2 regions of the Luteibacter mycovicinus genome follow, and region 2 is predicted to be linked to the other one. Evidence: predicted binding sites of a transcription regulator. Region 2 holds the regulator's gene; the other holds the start of a gene.
What was found. The regulator HrcA, encoded in region 2, represses chaperone genes, less so after heat shock. The targets are predictions, from matches to a motif close to TTNGCACTCNNNNNNNNNGAGTGCNAA.
Positions count from the first base shown of each region.

Region 1: the regulator HrcA is predicted to act here: its motif matches at 5,381-5,407, upstream of rpoH (RNA polymerase sigma factor RpoH).

Region 1 is NZ_JQNL01000001.1:1,844,776-1,852,264, reverse strand. Features, by position in the region: gene rhlB (ATP-dependent RNA helicase RhlB) at 20-1,783, shown strand; gene ftsE (cell division ATP-binding protein FtsE) at 1,984-2,661, shown strand; gene ftsX (permease-like cell division protein FtsX) at 2,658-3,638, shown strand; gene FA85_RS08320 (response regulator) at 3,654-4,493, shown strand; gene ung (uracil-DNA glycosylase) at 4,490-5,197, shown strand; gene rpoH (RNA polymerase sigma factor RpoH) at 5,439-6,299, shown strand; gene FA85_RS08305 (response regulator transcription factor) at 6,382-7,062, shown strand; gene FA85_RS08300 (sensor histidine kinase) at 7,046-7,489, shown strand, end outside.
Region 2 is NZ_JQNL01000001.1:462,505-469,993, reverse strand. Features, by position in the region: gene FA85_RS02070 (MASE1 domain-containing sensor histidine kinase) at 1-1,306, opposite strand, end outside; gene FA85_RS02065 (response regulator transcription factor) at 1,462-2,091, shown strand; gene recN (DNA repair protein RecN) at 2,095-3,765, opposite strand; gene hrcA (heat-inducible transcriptional repressor HrcA) at 3,900-4,961, shown strand; gene grpE (nucleotide exchange factor GrpE) at 5,048-5,584, shown strand; gene dnaK (molecular chaperone DnaK) at 5,714-7,489, shown strand, end outside.

The sequences.
Region 1 (7,489 bases), 1.4 Mb from region 2:
CGCCAGGCCATTCATACCTATGTCCCAAACCGTTCTCACCGACGTCTTCTACGAAAACCTCGACCTTCATCCGCTTCTCCATCAGGGCCTTGCCGCCGCCGGCATCACCCGCTGCACGCCCATCCAGGCGCTGACCCTGCCGCTCGCCCTGACGGGCCGTGACGTAGCGGGTCAGGCGCAGACGGGCACGGGCAAGACCTTCGCCTTCCTGGTCGCCCTGATGGACCGCCTGCTGAAGCATCCGGCCGCGCCCAACCGCCGCGACGCGGATCCGCGCGCCCTGATCATCGCGCCGACGCGCGAACTGGCCATCCAGATCGAGAAGGACTTCCAGACCATCGGCAAGGCCACCGGTCTGCGCAGCGCGCTCATCTACGGCGGCGTCGATTACGACAAGCAGCGCCAGCAGCTGCGCGACGGCTGCGACATCATCATCGCCACGCCGGGTCGCCTGCTCGACTACCACAAGCAGGACGTGTTCGGCTTCGGCTCGGTCGAAGTCATGGTCATCGACGAAGCCGACCGCATGTTCGACCTTGGTTTCATCAAGGACGTCCGCTTCATCTTCCGCCGCCTGCCGGCCCGCGAGCAGCGTCAGGTGCTGCTGTTTTCCGCCACGCTGAGCCATCGCGTGCTGGAGCTGGCCTACGAGCACATGCACGAGGCCGAAAAGCTGGTCGTCGAGACGGAAAACGTCACCGCCGACCGCGTCCGCCAGGTCGTCTACTTCCCGTCCAAGGAAGAGAAGATGCCGCTGCTGCTCAACCTGCTCGAAGAGACCAAGGCCGAGCGCAGCATCATCTTCGTCAACACCAAGGCCGCCGCCGAGCGCATCACCGATCGCCTCAAGCGCCACAACTTCCGTGTCGGCGCCATCTCGGGCGACGTGCCGCAGGTCAAGCGCCAGAAGCTGCTGCAGCGTTTCCAGGACGGCCAGATCGACATGCTCGTGGCGACCGACGTCGCCGCGCGCGGTCTGCATATTCCCGCCGTCAGTCACGTCTTCAATTACGACCTGCCGCAGGATGCCGAGGACTACGTGCACCGCATCGGCCGTACGGCCCGCCTGGGCGCTGAAGGCGACGCGATCAGCTTTGCCTGCGACCTCTACGCGATGGGCCTTCCGGACATCGAGACGTACATCAACCAGAAGATTCCGACCGCCTCGATCGAAGCGAAGATGTTGGTGATGCCGGCGCCGCGCCCGCGTGCCGACGGCGTGCAGGACGAAGTCGACGATCCGAACGATACGGGCGGTCACATCCCGACGCGCGGCGCACCGCCGGAGAAGGGCGGTCGTGGCGGTCGGGAGGGTGGTCGTGGCGGTTCCCGCTCGGGCGAGCGCTCCGGCAGCCGCGAGCGTCGCCCGCGCCCGCCGCGCGAGGACACCCCGGTCGGTGGCTTCACCGCCGCCTCCACGGAGGTCCCGGTAAAGACCGTGATCGTTGCCGAGTCGGTCGAGGAGCTGCCGGCCGCCGCCGAGGCCATCGCTGCCGATGGCGCCCCGAAGAAGCGTCGCCGCCGTCGCGGTGGTCGTGGCCGCGGCGCGCGCGAAGGCGTGGAGAACGTCGAGGGTAGCGGCGCCACCGATCAGGCCGCAGGCCCGAAGGCAGCCGCCCCGTCGCGTCACGCGGATGGTCAGTCGCGTCAGGGCAGCCGCCCGTCGCGTCAGGTCGCAGCGAACCGCCCGGCCGCTGCCGCTGCCGCTCCGGCGCCTGCACCGCATACGCATGAGAAGGTCGGTTTCTTCCGCCGCATCGGCCGGCTGTTCGGCGGTCGGTAAACCCACGACCGGTAGGAGCGCGCCCCGCGCGCGGAAAGCCAACGAAGCAATGAAGCGGCACCCCATCACCGCTTCGTAGGCCTTTCGCGCCCCGCGCGCGCTCTTGCATCCCGTCCGGCACATGCCCGGCACGTTCCACCCCGCACAACCCACCCGACATCCCTTATCCTCTGGGGTCCAACGGGCCAACAGGTAATGCGGTGATCGGTTTCGATCTGGTGAGCAAACGATACGAGGGCGGTCACCAGGCCCTTACCGATGTATCGTTCCAGGTCGCGGCCGGTGAAATGGCCTTCGTTACCGGGCATTCCGGCGCCGGCAAGAGCACCCTGCTCAAGTTGCTGGCCATGATCGAACGGCCGACCAACGGCGTCGTCACCCTCGACGGCCAGAAACTCAACACGGTCCGCTCGTCGGATATCCCGCGCATCCGCCGCAAGCTGGGCATGGTCTTTCAGGATCACCGCCTGCTCCTGGATCGCACGGTCTTCGCCAATGTCGAACTGCCGCTGGTGATCGCCGGCGTGGCGCCGGCTGACCGGTCGCGTCGCGTGCGCGCCGCTCTGGAAAAGGTCGGCCTGCTCAGCTACGAAAAACAGCTGCCCGAGGCGCTGTCCACGGGTGAGCAGCAGCGCGTCGGTATCGCGCGCGCGATCGTCGCGAAGCCGGCGGTCCTGATTGCCGACGAACCGACGGGCAACCTCGATCCACAGCTGGCCATGGAAATCATGACCCTCTTTGCGGAATTCCAGCAGGTCGGCACGGCCGTCCTCGTGGCCAGCCACGACCTCATGCTGATCAAGCGAATGAAGAAGCGGGTGGTCGTACTCGACCACGGCAAGCTGGTGGCCGACGTGCCTGCGACGGAGGTCGTATGAATACCGTTCGCGAATCCCGTCGTCCGCCGGAGCCGCCGAAGACCCAGCGCAGCGAAGGGCGCAAGGTCGGCGCCTGGCGCGAGCATCACGCCTGGAGCCTGTCGATCAGCTGGCGCCGTCTGGCGGCCCGGCCGCTCAGCACGTTGCTGACCGTCGCCGTCATGGGCGTGGCCCTGGCTCTGCCGCTCGCGTTTTACCTCCTGCTCGGCAACGTCGAGCGTATGGGCGACGCGCTGGGCCGCAACCAGTCCATCAGCGCCTTCATGAAGCCGGGCCAGAACGCGGCCATGGCGGAAACCGCCGCCTCCGCGCTGCGCGGGCGCCCGGAAGTGGCGGACGTCGTCGTTCGCACGCCCAAAGACGGGCTCGATGAGCTCGCCGAAGTTCAGGGGTTTTCCGGCTCCCTGCAGTCCCTCGACGTCAATCCGCTCCCATACGTCCTCTCGGTCCAGCCCCGGCCGGGCCTGGCGGCTGACGATGCCGGACGCCTGGTCGATGCGATGAAGGCCACGCCGGGCGTCGACATGGTTCAGGACACCGGCGCATGGCGCCAGCGTCTCGACGCGCTGCTTGGCGTGGGTACGCGGGCGGTGAGCCTGCTGGCGGCCTTGCTGGGTGTCGCGGCCCTTCTGGTGGTCGGCAACACCATTCGTGTCGATATCCAGAGCCGCAGCGCGGAGATCGGTGTGCTGCTGCTTATCGGTGCCAGCCGTCCCTTCGTTCGCCGTCCTTATCTCTACGCGGGCATCTGGCTCGGGTTTCTTGCCGGCGTTCTGGCCGTGGTGCTGGCCGTCGTGCTCGAACTTGCGATGGCCGGCCCGGTGGGACGTCTTGCGGCCGCGTACGATGGCAGTGTGAGCTTCGGCGGGTTGCCCGCGTGGTTGTTGCTTTCGGTACCCGTCGCCGCCGCGTTGCTCGGCTGGCTGGGTGCCCGTCTGGTGAGTGCACGACAGATCCGTCGCGCCGCGGCGGTCTAGACAAGGGGATTTGGGGTGGCGACTCACATCGGTTCAGGCGTTGCCGGCGCGGCGCCGCGGATTCTCCTGGTCGACGGCTCCAAGGTCGTCCGCCAGCTGATTTCGCGCGTGGTCAGCGCCGAGGTGCCGGGCGTCGAGATCGTGGGCGTCTCCACCGGCGCGGAGGCGCAAGCCGAACTGCAGCGAGGGGTCTTCGACTTCGTCACCGTGGCGCTGCGGCTGCCCGACATGGACGGTCTGGACATCGCACGCTTCGTGCGCGAATCCGCGCCGCAGATCTACATGCCGATCGTCGTCGTCTCCGGCGACGTGGAAGAGCGCCTTCATCGCCGGGAACTCGGCGAGTTCGTCACCGACTACTTCGACAAGTCACTGGGCTTCGGCGCGCTGGCCGAATTCATCCGTGGCTACGTGCGCCCGGAAGGCGGTGCCGAGGGCGAGGTGCTGTACGTCGAAGACAGTCGTGTGGTCGCCCTGGCCACGCGCCGCATGATGGAAAAGTACGGCCTGACGGTGCACCACGTGATCAGCGCCGAAGACGCCATCGTGTACCTGCACGAGGCGAAGGCCCGTGGCGACATGGGCGCCGACATCGTTCTTACCGACGTCAGCCTCAAGGGTGAACTCACCGGTGGCGATCTCGTCGAACGCATCCGCAACGAGTTCGGCTACGGCAAGGGGCAGCTGCCCACGCTGATCATGACCGGCGACGAAAACCCCGCGAACCAGGCCGCGTTGCTGCGCGCCGGCGCGAACGATCTCGTCGAGAAGCCGGTGGAAGAAAAGTTGCTGATCACGAAGCTGTTGTTCCAGTTGCGGGTGGCGCTACACCTGCGTGAAAGGGCGGAAGGTTGAACGAGCGGGTCAAGCTGGAAGCATCGTGGAAGGAGCGGATCGGCGATTACCTCGATCGTCCGGAGATGCTGGCGCTGTCGGCATTTCTGCGCGAGGAGAAGGCGGCGGGGAAGGTCATCTACCCGCCCGGCCCCGAGATCTTCAATGCGTTCGCGCACACGCCTTTCGATCGCGTACGCGTCGTCATCCTCGGCCAGGATCCGTACCACGGTCCCGGACAGGCGCACGGCCTGAGCTTTTCCGTGCGGCCCGGCGTCCGCGTGCCGCCCTCTCTGCAAAACATGTTCAAGGAAATCGAGGCCAGCCTCGGTATACCGCGCCCCGACCACGGATGCCTCACGCCCTGGGCCGATCAGGGCGTCCTGTTGCTCAACGCGGTGCTTACCGTGGAAGCGGGACAGGCTGCATCGCATCAGGGCAAGGGATGGGAAGGATTTACCGATGCGGCGATCGACGCCCTCAACCGCGAGCGCGAGGGCCTGGTCTTCCTGCTTTGGGGTAGCCATGCCCAGAAGAAGGGCCAGCTGATCGACGCCAGGCGCCACAAGATTCTGCGCAGCGTGCATCCGTCGCCACTGTCGGCGCATCGCGGTTTTCTGGGCTGTGGGCACTTCGCCGACACGAACGCGTACCTCGAATCGCGCGGGGAGGCGCCGATCGACTGGTCGCTGCCGCCAAAGGCCGCTTTGGTCTCCGCCCTTTAAAGTCAGCTTCAAGCCCCAATAACTGTAGCAACGGCGGACACATAGCCGCCGTCGACGCCCTCGGCGCCGCGTTTTCGCGGCCGGGGAGCCGTCTGCCTCCTGAACACCCCGGCACCGACTCTGGACAGGCCGGGGGTATTTCTGTACCATAGCGTACAGTTAACCGATGAACTTCGGGCTGACTTAGCACTCTCACATCGGGACTGCTAATCTGCATACAGACTTTCAGGAGGTTCCACACATGTCTCAAGCACTCGTTACCCGTAACTACGGGCTCCCGAGCGTCGTCGGCAGTCTGGATTCCTACATCTCGGCGGTTCATCGCATCCCGGTGCTCAGCCTTGACGAGGAGCAGTCGCTGGCGCGCCGCTTCCGTGACGACGCCGATCTTGACGCCGCCAAGCAGCTCGTTATGTCCCACCTGCGTTTCGTGGTCCATGTGGCCCGCGGCTATAACGGCTACGGCCTGCAGCTGTCGGACCTCATCCAGGAAGGCAACATCGGCCTGATGAAGGCGGTCAAGCGTTTCGACCCGGATCAGGGCGTTCGCCTGGTGAGCTTCGCGGTGCACTGGATCCGTGCCGAGATGCACGAGTTCATCCTGCGCAACTGGCGCATCGTGAAGGTCGCCACGACCAAGGCGCAGCGCAAGCTGTTCTTCAACCTGCGCAAGAGCAAGAAGCGCCTGGGCTGGATGAATGCCGAGGAAGTCCGTGTCGTCGCTCACGACCTGGGTGTCCCGGAAGCCACCGTCCGCGAGATGGAATCGCGTCTGTCGGGTCGTGACGTGGGCTTCGAGGCCCCGGCCGATGCCGATGACGACGACAAGCCGGCACCGGCCGCCTTCCTCGTCGACGAAGGCGCCGACCCGTACGACAACCTCGCCGAGGAAGACGCGAGCAACAACCAGATGGGCGCGCTGTCGTCGGCGCTCGGCAACCTGGATGCCCGCTCGCGTGACATCATCCAGCGTCGCTGGCTGGCGGAAGACAACAAGGCCACGCTGCAGGATCTTGCGGACGAGTACGGTGTTTCCGCCGAGCGTATCCGTCAGATCGAAGCGAATGCCATGAAGAAGATGCGCGTCGCCATCGCGGCCTGAGTGCCCCGTTCGGCGTAAGATCCGGAGCGGCCCCCTCGTGGGGCCGTTTTCCGTTGCCCCTTTGAGTCAGGAGTCCAAGCGGATGCCCAGGGCACTGGTCATCGAAGACGATGAAGTCACCGCCCGCGACATCGTCGCGGAGCTGAGCGCGCACGGCCTGACGGCCGAGTGGGTGGCCAATGGCCGCGACGGGCTGACCCGCGCGCTGGCCGATGGCTATGACATCATCACTCTCGACCGCATGCTTCCCGGCATGGACGGTATCGACATCGTGTCCGCGCTGCGCGAGCGGCGTATCGATACGCCTGTACTGATGATCAGCGCGCTGTCCGATGTCGACGAACGCGTGCGCGGTCTGCGCGCCGGCGGCGACGATTATCTGACCAAGCCGTTTTCACCGGACGAACTGGCCGCGCGAGCGGAAGTGCTGCTGCGTCGTCGCCGGCCCGCCGCCAACGAAACCCGCCTGCGTGTCGCCGACCTCGAACTCGACCTGGTCAGGCACAACGCGCTGCGCGGCGGTCAGCCGCTCACGCTGCTGCCCACCGAGTTTCGCCTGCTCGAATTCCTCATGCGCAATGCCGGTCAGGTCGTCACACGGCAGATGATCTTCGAGCACGTCTGGGGATTCCATTTCGATCCGGGCACCAACGTGATCGACGTCCATATCGGACGCCTGCGCCGCAAGATCGACGGCGCGGGGCAGGCGCCTCTGATTCGTACCGTTCGTGGATCGGGGTATCTCCTTGCGCCCGCTGACTGACGCCTGGCGTTCCGCCACCTCACGACTGATCCTCATCTACGGGGCGCTGTTCGCGATCTGGTGTGTCGTATTGCTTGGCGTGGTGCAGTGGGAGGCGTCACGCTACCTGTCGCGCGTGGTCGACCAGATGCTGGTCGCACGCATCCATTATCTGGAAGGCACCGACGCGCGGAACCTTCCGGACACGGTGGCGACGGCCAGTGCGGTCGACGTCCAGGGCTTCATGCGCGTGGGCCTGTTCGATGCCCATGGCCGGCGCGTCGCCGGCAACATCGCCCGCGTACCGGATGAACTGAGCGAGGACGGCACCGTGACCTCGGTGAAGGCCATGCTGGTGGATGCCTCGCGCGATACGCCGATGCGGGCACGCGGCATCACGCGGGAGCTCCCCGACGGACGCCGCCTGGTCGTGATCAAGGACAGCACC
Region 2 (7,489 bases):
TGCCGATGCGCAGGCGCAGGGCCATCCGGCTTGCGCCGGAGTGTCGGACGACGTTGGTCGCGCTCTCCTGGACGACGCGATAGATAGCGGTCAGCGTGTCCTCGTCCAACAGGCGGGGCTCGCCCCGCAGGTCGGTGACGTAGTGGATGCCTGCGGCGGTGAGCATGTCGCGGATCGGGCCTTCGTCCAGTGCGCGCAGCAATCCGAACTCGTCGAGCACCGAGGGGCGCAGGCTGTCGAGCATCTTGTGCAGCGCCTTGCGCATGTGCCCGAGGATGCCGTTGATGGATTTACCGATGTCCTCCATGCCCGCGCTGCCTAGCCGCGCCTGGGCCAGTTTCAGGTGGGTCTGGATCGCGGTGAGGTTCTGTCCGAGTTCGTCATGCAGCTCGGCGGCCATGTGTCGGCGCAGGTTTTCCTCCGCCTGGAGGTTGCCTCGGGCGGCGTCGCGCAGCTGACGGGCCAGCTGATCCAGGCGCTGGTTGGCGGCGGCGAGGTGGGTGTTCTGCTGGGCGACGCGCTCGCTGCTGCGGCGAAGCGCGTCGGTGGCTGCGCCGAGCATCAGCGTGCCGGTGCCGGCCACGGCAAGGAACAGATGGGCCGCCGCCGTGGGAGCGCCGCGGCCGATCATGTCTTCGGTGACATTCAGGCCCACGCTTGTTATGAGCATGGCCAGGCCCGCGCCACGCCAGCCATGACGGAAGGCGAAGAAGAGCACCGGTGCCAGTGACAGCACGCGGGCGAACTGCGGCTGCGGAGAATACTCGGCCAGGGTGATCAGGATGGCCAGCGAGGGCAGCATGACGAGCAGGCCGTCGAGCAGGAGCTCGGCCATGGACGATTGCGTGGGGCGCTCGCGGAAGACGAGGATCATCACCGGCACGACCAGCAGTACGCCGAGGTAGTTACCGAGCAGGTCGCTGCCGAAGGTGGTGCCTAGCATCTCGACCGGCGCGGCCGGGTGCAGCGAGGCCATCATGGCGGCGTTGCCGGCGGTGGCGACCGTGGCCGTCACCATCGCCGAGAGCAGCAGGCGGGCGACGTCTTCCGGGGTGCCCAGGCTGGCGTGCAGGTGGGCGCGACGAAGCAGCCACAGGCACGCGGCGACCATGAGGGGCTCCGGCGCGTCGCCGAGCAGAAAGCCGGCGCCGCCGATGGGCAGGCCGCTGCGCCATTCGCAGATCATGCTGCCGGCGAGTTCCGCTCCGAGGATCCAGAACCAGTTGCGGGTGCGGGTGAGTAGCAGCGCACCGAATCGCAGGCCAAACGGCAGCACCCAGTAGGGCTGCTCGGTAGGCCAGAGCATGATCCAGATCGCCGCGTAGGCGAGCGCTAGCAGGGGACCGGCGAATCGGGAAGGCGCGTGTAGTCGCATGCCCGAATGTTACACGGCGGATGTGCCGGCCCGACGCTCGGCGTCGCCCATACGCACGCGTCGGGATTGCCTGTTACATTCTGTGCATGCCAAGAATCGCTCTTGTAGATGACCATGCCATCGTCCGTGAGGGTTTCAAGCGACTCATCGAGCTTGAACCCGATCTGGACGTCGTTGCCGAAGCCCGCAATGCCGACGAGGCTGTCGATGCGGTCACCCAGCATCGCCCCGACCTGGTGGCGGTGGATCTGTCGCTTCCCGACGGTAGCGGCCTCCCGCTGATCGAGCATCTCGCGAGCATTTCGCCCGGGATGAAGATCGTCGTCCTGAGCATGCACGACGGCGAACCTTACGTTTCCGAGGCGCTGCGTCGCGGTGCGCGCGGCTATGTGACCAAGGGTGTCGCGCCCGAGGAACTTGTCGCCGCGGTGCGTTCGGTGCTTAGCGGTGAGCAATATCTCAGTTCGGATCTGCGGCAGCGGCGCTCGGGACGGCCTTCGGCGGATCTGGATCCGTTTAGCCGCCTGACGGCACGAGAGCGGGAGGTATTCCTCTTACTCGCGGCCGGGCGCGCGCCGAAACAGGTCGCGGCGGAACTGGGGATCGGGCAGAAGACGATTTACATCCACCGGGCGGCGGTGATGAACAAGCTCAATGCCGGGTCGGAGCTGGACCTTTATCGGATGGCTCAGGAGCGGGGGCTCATCAGGACCTGACGGTCACCCCTGAGCCCGATCCAGCATTTTCTTCGCGTGCGCCCGCGTCTCCTTCGTAATCTCGACCCCACCCAGCATGCGCGACAGCTCGTCACGACGGCCGGATGCATCCAGCGGATGGATACGCGTACGGGTCGAATCGCCGTCGCTCTCCTTGGCCACGCGCAGGTGTGAGTGACCTTGCGCCGCCACCTGCGGCAGGTGGGTGACGCAGAGTACCTGCACCTTCTCGCCCAGCGCACGCAGCTTCTGGCCGACCACCTCGGCGACGGCACCGCCGATGCCGGTGTCCACTTCGTCGAAGATCATGCAGCCGATGTTGTCGTTGCCCAGCGTCGCGACTTCGATCGCCAGACTGATGCGGGCGAGTTCGCCACCCGAGGCCACCTTGCGCAACGGGCGTGGTGGCTGGCCGGGGTTGGCGCTGACCAGCAGTTCGCAGCGCTCGCGGCCCTGCGGATCCGGGTCGTCGCCCTCGGCCGGTTCGAGCGACACTTCGAGACGGCCGCCGCCCATGCCGAGCTCGCCCATCAACGCGGCCACCGTGCCGCCGAGTCGACCGGCGGCGTCGGCGCGGGCTTTCGACAGCGACGACGCGGCGTCATCCCATGCCTTGCGCAGACGATCGCGCTCGCGACCCAGGCGGTCGAGCGCATCGCCGGCGCCTTCCAGTTCGGCAAGGCGCTCGCGGACTTCCTCGGCCTTGGCCGTCAGTTCCTCGATGGGCAGGCGGTAGCGGCGGGCGAGGTCATGAAGGTGGGTGAGGTGGGTATCCACCTCGGCGAGCCGTTCGGGATCCAGTTCGACATCCTGCGCGTAGCGGCTGAGGCCGTCGACGGCTTCGCCGACCTGAATCTGGGCGCTGTCGAGCAGCTCGAGGGTCGGGACGAGCGAGGCGTCCAGCTCGGCCAGGCGCGACACCTCGGCATGGGCGCGCAAAAGGGCGCGGCCGACAGCGAATTCGCTTTCGCCGTCGAGGATTTCAACGACGCCATTGGCGCCCTCGGCCAGCCGGCCGGCGTTGGCCAGCCGGCGATGCTGGGCTTCGAGGTCTTCGAGCGCGGCGGGCGCGAGGGCCCAGCGGTCGAGTTCTTCCAGTTCGTGGGCGAGCAGCTCGATCTGGCGCTCGCGGTCATCGCCGCCGGACAGCGTACGGATGCGCGCCACGGCGTCGCGCCAGGCTTTGGCCGTGTCGCGGACGCTCGTCTGCAAGACCTCGTTACCCGCGTAGGCGTCCAGCAAAGCCATCTGATGCTGGCGCGAAAGCAGGGCCTGGTGCTCGTGCTGGCCGTGGATCTCGACGATCAGCGAGGCCAGCGCCGACATCTGGGCGAGGCTGGCCGGGCGGCCGTTGATCCAGCCGCGCGAGCTGCCTTCCGTGCGGATCACCCGACGCAGCTGGCAGGTCTCGCCATCGTCCAGTTCTTCCTGGCGGAGCCACTGGGTGGCTTCGGGCAGGCCGGTGAGGTCGAATTCGGCGGCCAGCTCGGCGCGGTCGCTGCCGGCCCGGACCATGCCGCTGTCCGCGCGGGCGCCCGCCAGCAGCATCAGGGCATCCACCAGTAGGGACTTGCCCGCGCCGGTCTCGCCGCTGACCACGGTGAGGCCCGGACCGAAGGCGATCTCGGCTTCTTCGACGACGGCGAACTGGCGGACGTAGAGCGACGTGAGCATGAGAACCAGGCGGCGGATGGAATCGCGCCGATTGTAGCGGGAGGCGAGTCGCATAAGCCGAGACTTGCAAGCGAGGCGGCGAGACCTTATTGATAGCGCGAGCTTCCAACCCCTTTCCCACACCAGCCAGGCGCATGAATCCGTTCTCCGGTCACGACATCGATGCACGAGCGCGCCGGCTGCTGCGGACCCTCATATCGCAATACCTTTCCGACGGTGAGCCGGTGGGCTCACGCACGCTGGCGCGTTCGTCCGGCCTGGAAGTGAGTCCGGCGACCATCCGCAACATCATGGCGGACCTGGAAGAAGCGGGCCTCGTGGCATCGCCCCACACCTCGGCGGGGCGTATTCCGACGCCGCGCGGCCTTCGTCTGTTCGTCGATAGCCTGCTCGAACTGAAGCCGTTGCCGCGCGACGACATGGCCCGCCTGCAGGGCGGGCTGCCTCCGCATCAGACGACCACGCGCGACCTGCTGGGCAATGTCTCGAACCTGCTTTCGGCGATGACCCGCTTCGCCGGCGTGGTCACGGTGCCGCGCCAGGGCGATTTTCCGCTGCGCCACATCGACTTCGTCAATCTGCCCGACGCCCGGGTCCTCGTGATCCTGGTGTTCTCGGACAACCAGGTGCAGAACCGGGTGGTTCAGCTGGCCAGGCCGCTGGATGCCACGGAGCTGGAGCAGGCGGCCAACTATCTCAACGCTCAGTTCGCCGGCTTCCGTCTAGCGGACATCCGGGCGCACCTCGCCACCGAACTGCGCGAGGCCGGGGGCGAGCTCAATCGCCAGCTGGCCAGCGTGGTGGAGCTGGCCACCGCGTCGTTCACCCCCGTCGAGGATGCGGACGACGTGCTGGTGAGCGGTCAGACCAATCTCATGGGGTACTCGGAGCTGGCCGATATCGAGCGGCTGCGCGACCTCTTCGACGCCTTCCAGCAGAAGCGCGATCTGCTTCAGCTGATGGAAATGTGCGTCCAGGCGCCCGGCGTGCGCCTGTTCATCGGCGAGGAATCCGGTTTTTCCGCCCTCGACGGGTGCAGTATCGTCACCGCCACCTACGGCACCAGCGGCCGGATGCTGGGCGCGATCGGAGTTATTGGACCGACGCGTATGGCATATGAGCGGGTGATTCCCGTGGTACAAGCCACGGCCGGACTGCTCAGTGACGCCTTGAATCGCGCCGCGGCGACCTCATAAACCGGCACGGGAGGCGGGTTTAGTATTTCCCGCGAATGTTCGGCCCTCCTCGAGGGAGGGCCGTGAAGCTGACATTTGGAGTAACCATGCAGAACAACGATCCCCATGCGCCGGATCAGGCGCAGGACGGCGGTGTCGACGAGAACGGCGCACAGTCCGAGCTCGACGCGCTGAACGCCCAGCTTGCCGCGATGGAAGTCGAGCTGGCCCAGGCCCGCGAGACGGTCCTGCGCGAGAAGGCGGAGATCGAGAACCAGCGCCGCCGCATGCAGCGTGACCTCGACCAGGCCCGCCGTTTCGCCAACGAGAAGCTGCTGGGCGACCTGCTGCCGGTGTACGACGGCATCGCGCTGGGCCTGGCCAATCAGACGGCCGACGCGAAGACGCTGCGCGAGGGGCTGGAAATGTCGCTGAAGCAGCTGGAGAAGGTGACCCAGGCCAACGGCCTGTCGGTCGTCGACCCGCTGCACCAGCCGTTCAACCCGGAGCATCACCAGGCGATCAGCTCGGTCGAATCGAACGAGCACGCGCCGAACACCGTGGTGGCCGTGGTGCAGAAGGGGTTCGTGCTGAACGACCGCCTGTTGCGTCCGGCTCTCGTGGCGGTGGTTCGCGACAACTGAACCAAACCCCGTCCGGCGTCGGTTTCGCGCCGCGGGGAGTCTCACCAGATATTGAATCGATGGGGCACACCCCCATTTTCCAAACCAGTCGCGGCCGCGGGGGCCGCTTAGAAATACGGAGCAACTTCAATGGCCAAGATCATCGGCATCGACCTCGGTACGACCAACTCCTGCGTCGCAGTGATGGAAGGTTCGACCGCGCGCGTTATCGAAAACGCTGAGGGCGATCGCACCACGCCGTCCATCGTCGCTTTCACCAAGGACAACGAAGTCCTGGTGGGTGCGCCGGCCAAGCGTCAGAGCGTCACCAACCCCAAGAACACCTTCTACGCGGTGAAGCGCCTCATCGGCCGCAAGTTCACCGACGCCGAAGTCCAGAAGGACCTCAAGCTGGTTCCATACGGCATCGTCGCGCACGATAACGGCGACGCATGGGTGCAGACCGCCGATGGCAAGAAGATGGCCCCGCAGGAAGTGTCCGCGAAGGTCCTCATGAAGATGAAGAAGACCGCCGAGGATTTCCTTGGCGAGGCCGTGACCGAGGCCGTCATCACCGTGCCGGCCTACTTCAACGACAGCCAGCGCCAGGCGACCAAGGACGCCGGCAAGATCGCGGGCCTCGAGGTCAAGCGCATCATCAACGAGCCCACCGCTGCAGCGCTGGCTTACGGTCTGGACAAGACCTCGACGGCCGACCGCAAGATCGCCGTGTACGATCTCGGCGGCGGCACGTTCGACGTGTCCATCATCGAAATCGCCAACGTCGACGGCGAGAAGCAGTTCGAAGTGCTCTCGACCAACGGCAACACCTTCCTCGGCGGCGAAGATTTCGACAACCGCGTCATCGATTACCTCGTGGAAGAGTTCAAGAAGGAGCAGGGCATCGACCTGCGCAAGGATCAGCTCGCCCTGCAGCGTCTGAAGGACGCCGCCGAGCGCGCCAAGATCGAGCTCTCGTCCGCGCACCAGACCGACGTCAACCTGCCGTACGTCACGGCCGATGCGACGGGTCCGAAGCATCTGAACATCAAGCTGACCCGCGCCAAGCTGGAGTCGCTGGTGGAAGACCTGGTCAAGGGCACCATCGATCCGTGCCGCACGGCGCTGAACGATGCCGGCCTGAAGATCTCCGACATCAACGAGGTGATCCTCGTCGGTGGTCAGACCCGCATGCCCAAGGTCCAGGAAGCCGTCAAGGACTTCTTCGGCAAGGAAGCGCGCAAGGACGTCAACCCGGATGAAGCCGTCGCCGTCGGCGCCGCGATTCAGGGCGGCGTGCTGGGCGGTACGGTCAAGGACGTGCTGCTGCTCGACGTGACCCCGCTGTCGCTCGGTATCGAGACCATGGGCGGCGTGATGACCAAGCTCATCGAGAAGAACACCACGGTGCCGACCAAGGCCTCGCAGACCTTCTCGACCGCCGACGACAACCAGACCGCCGTGACCGTGCACGTGCTGCAGGGCGAGCGCGAGCGTGCCAATGCGAACAAGTCGCTGGGCAAGTTCGACCTCTCCGGCATCCGTTCGGCACCGCGCGGTCAGCCGCAGATCGAAGTGACCTTCGACATCGACGCCAACGGCATCCTGCACGTGTCCGCGAAGGACAAGGACACGGGCAAGGAACAGAAGATCGAGATCAAGGCCGGCTCGGGCCTGTCGGATGACGAAGTCGCACGCATGGTCGCCGATGCGGAAGCCAATCGCGAAGAAGACCGTAAGTTCCACGACTTGGTGCAGACGCGTAACAAGGGTGACCAGCTCGTCCATGCCACGCGCAGCCAGCTCAAGGAGCACGGCGGCAAGATCCCGGCCGAGCAGCTCGCCAGCATCGACGGCGCGGTGTCGGAACTCGAGAAGGCGCTGACCGGCGAAGACAAGGACGCCATCGAGGCGAAGATCACCAAC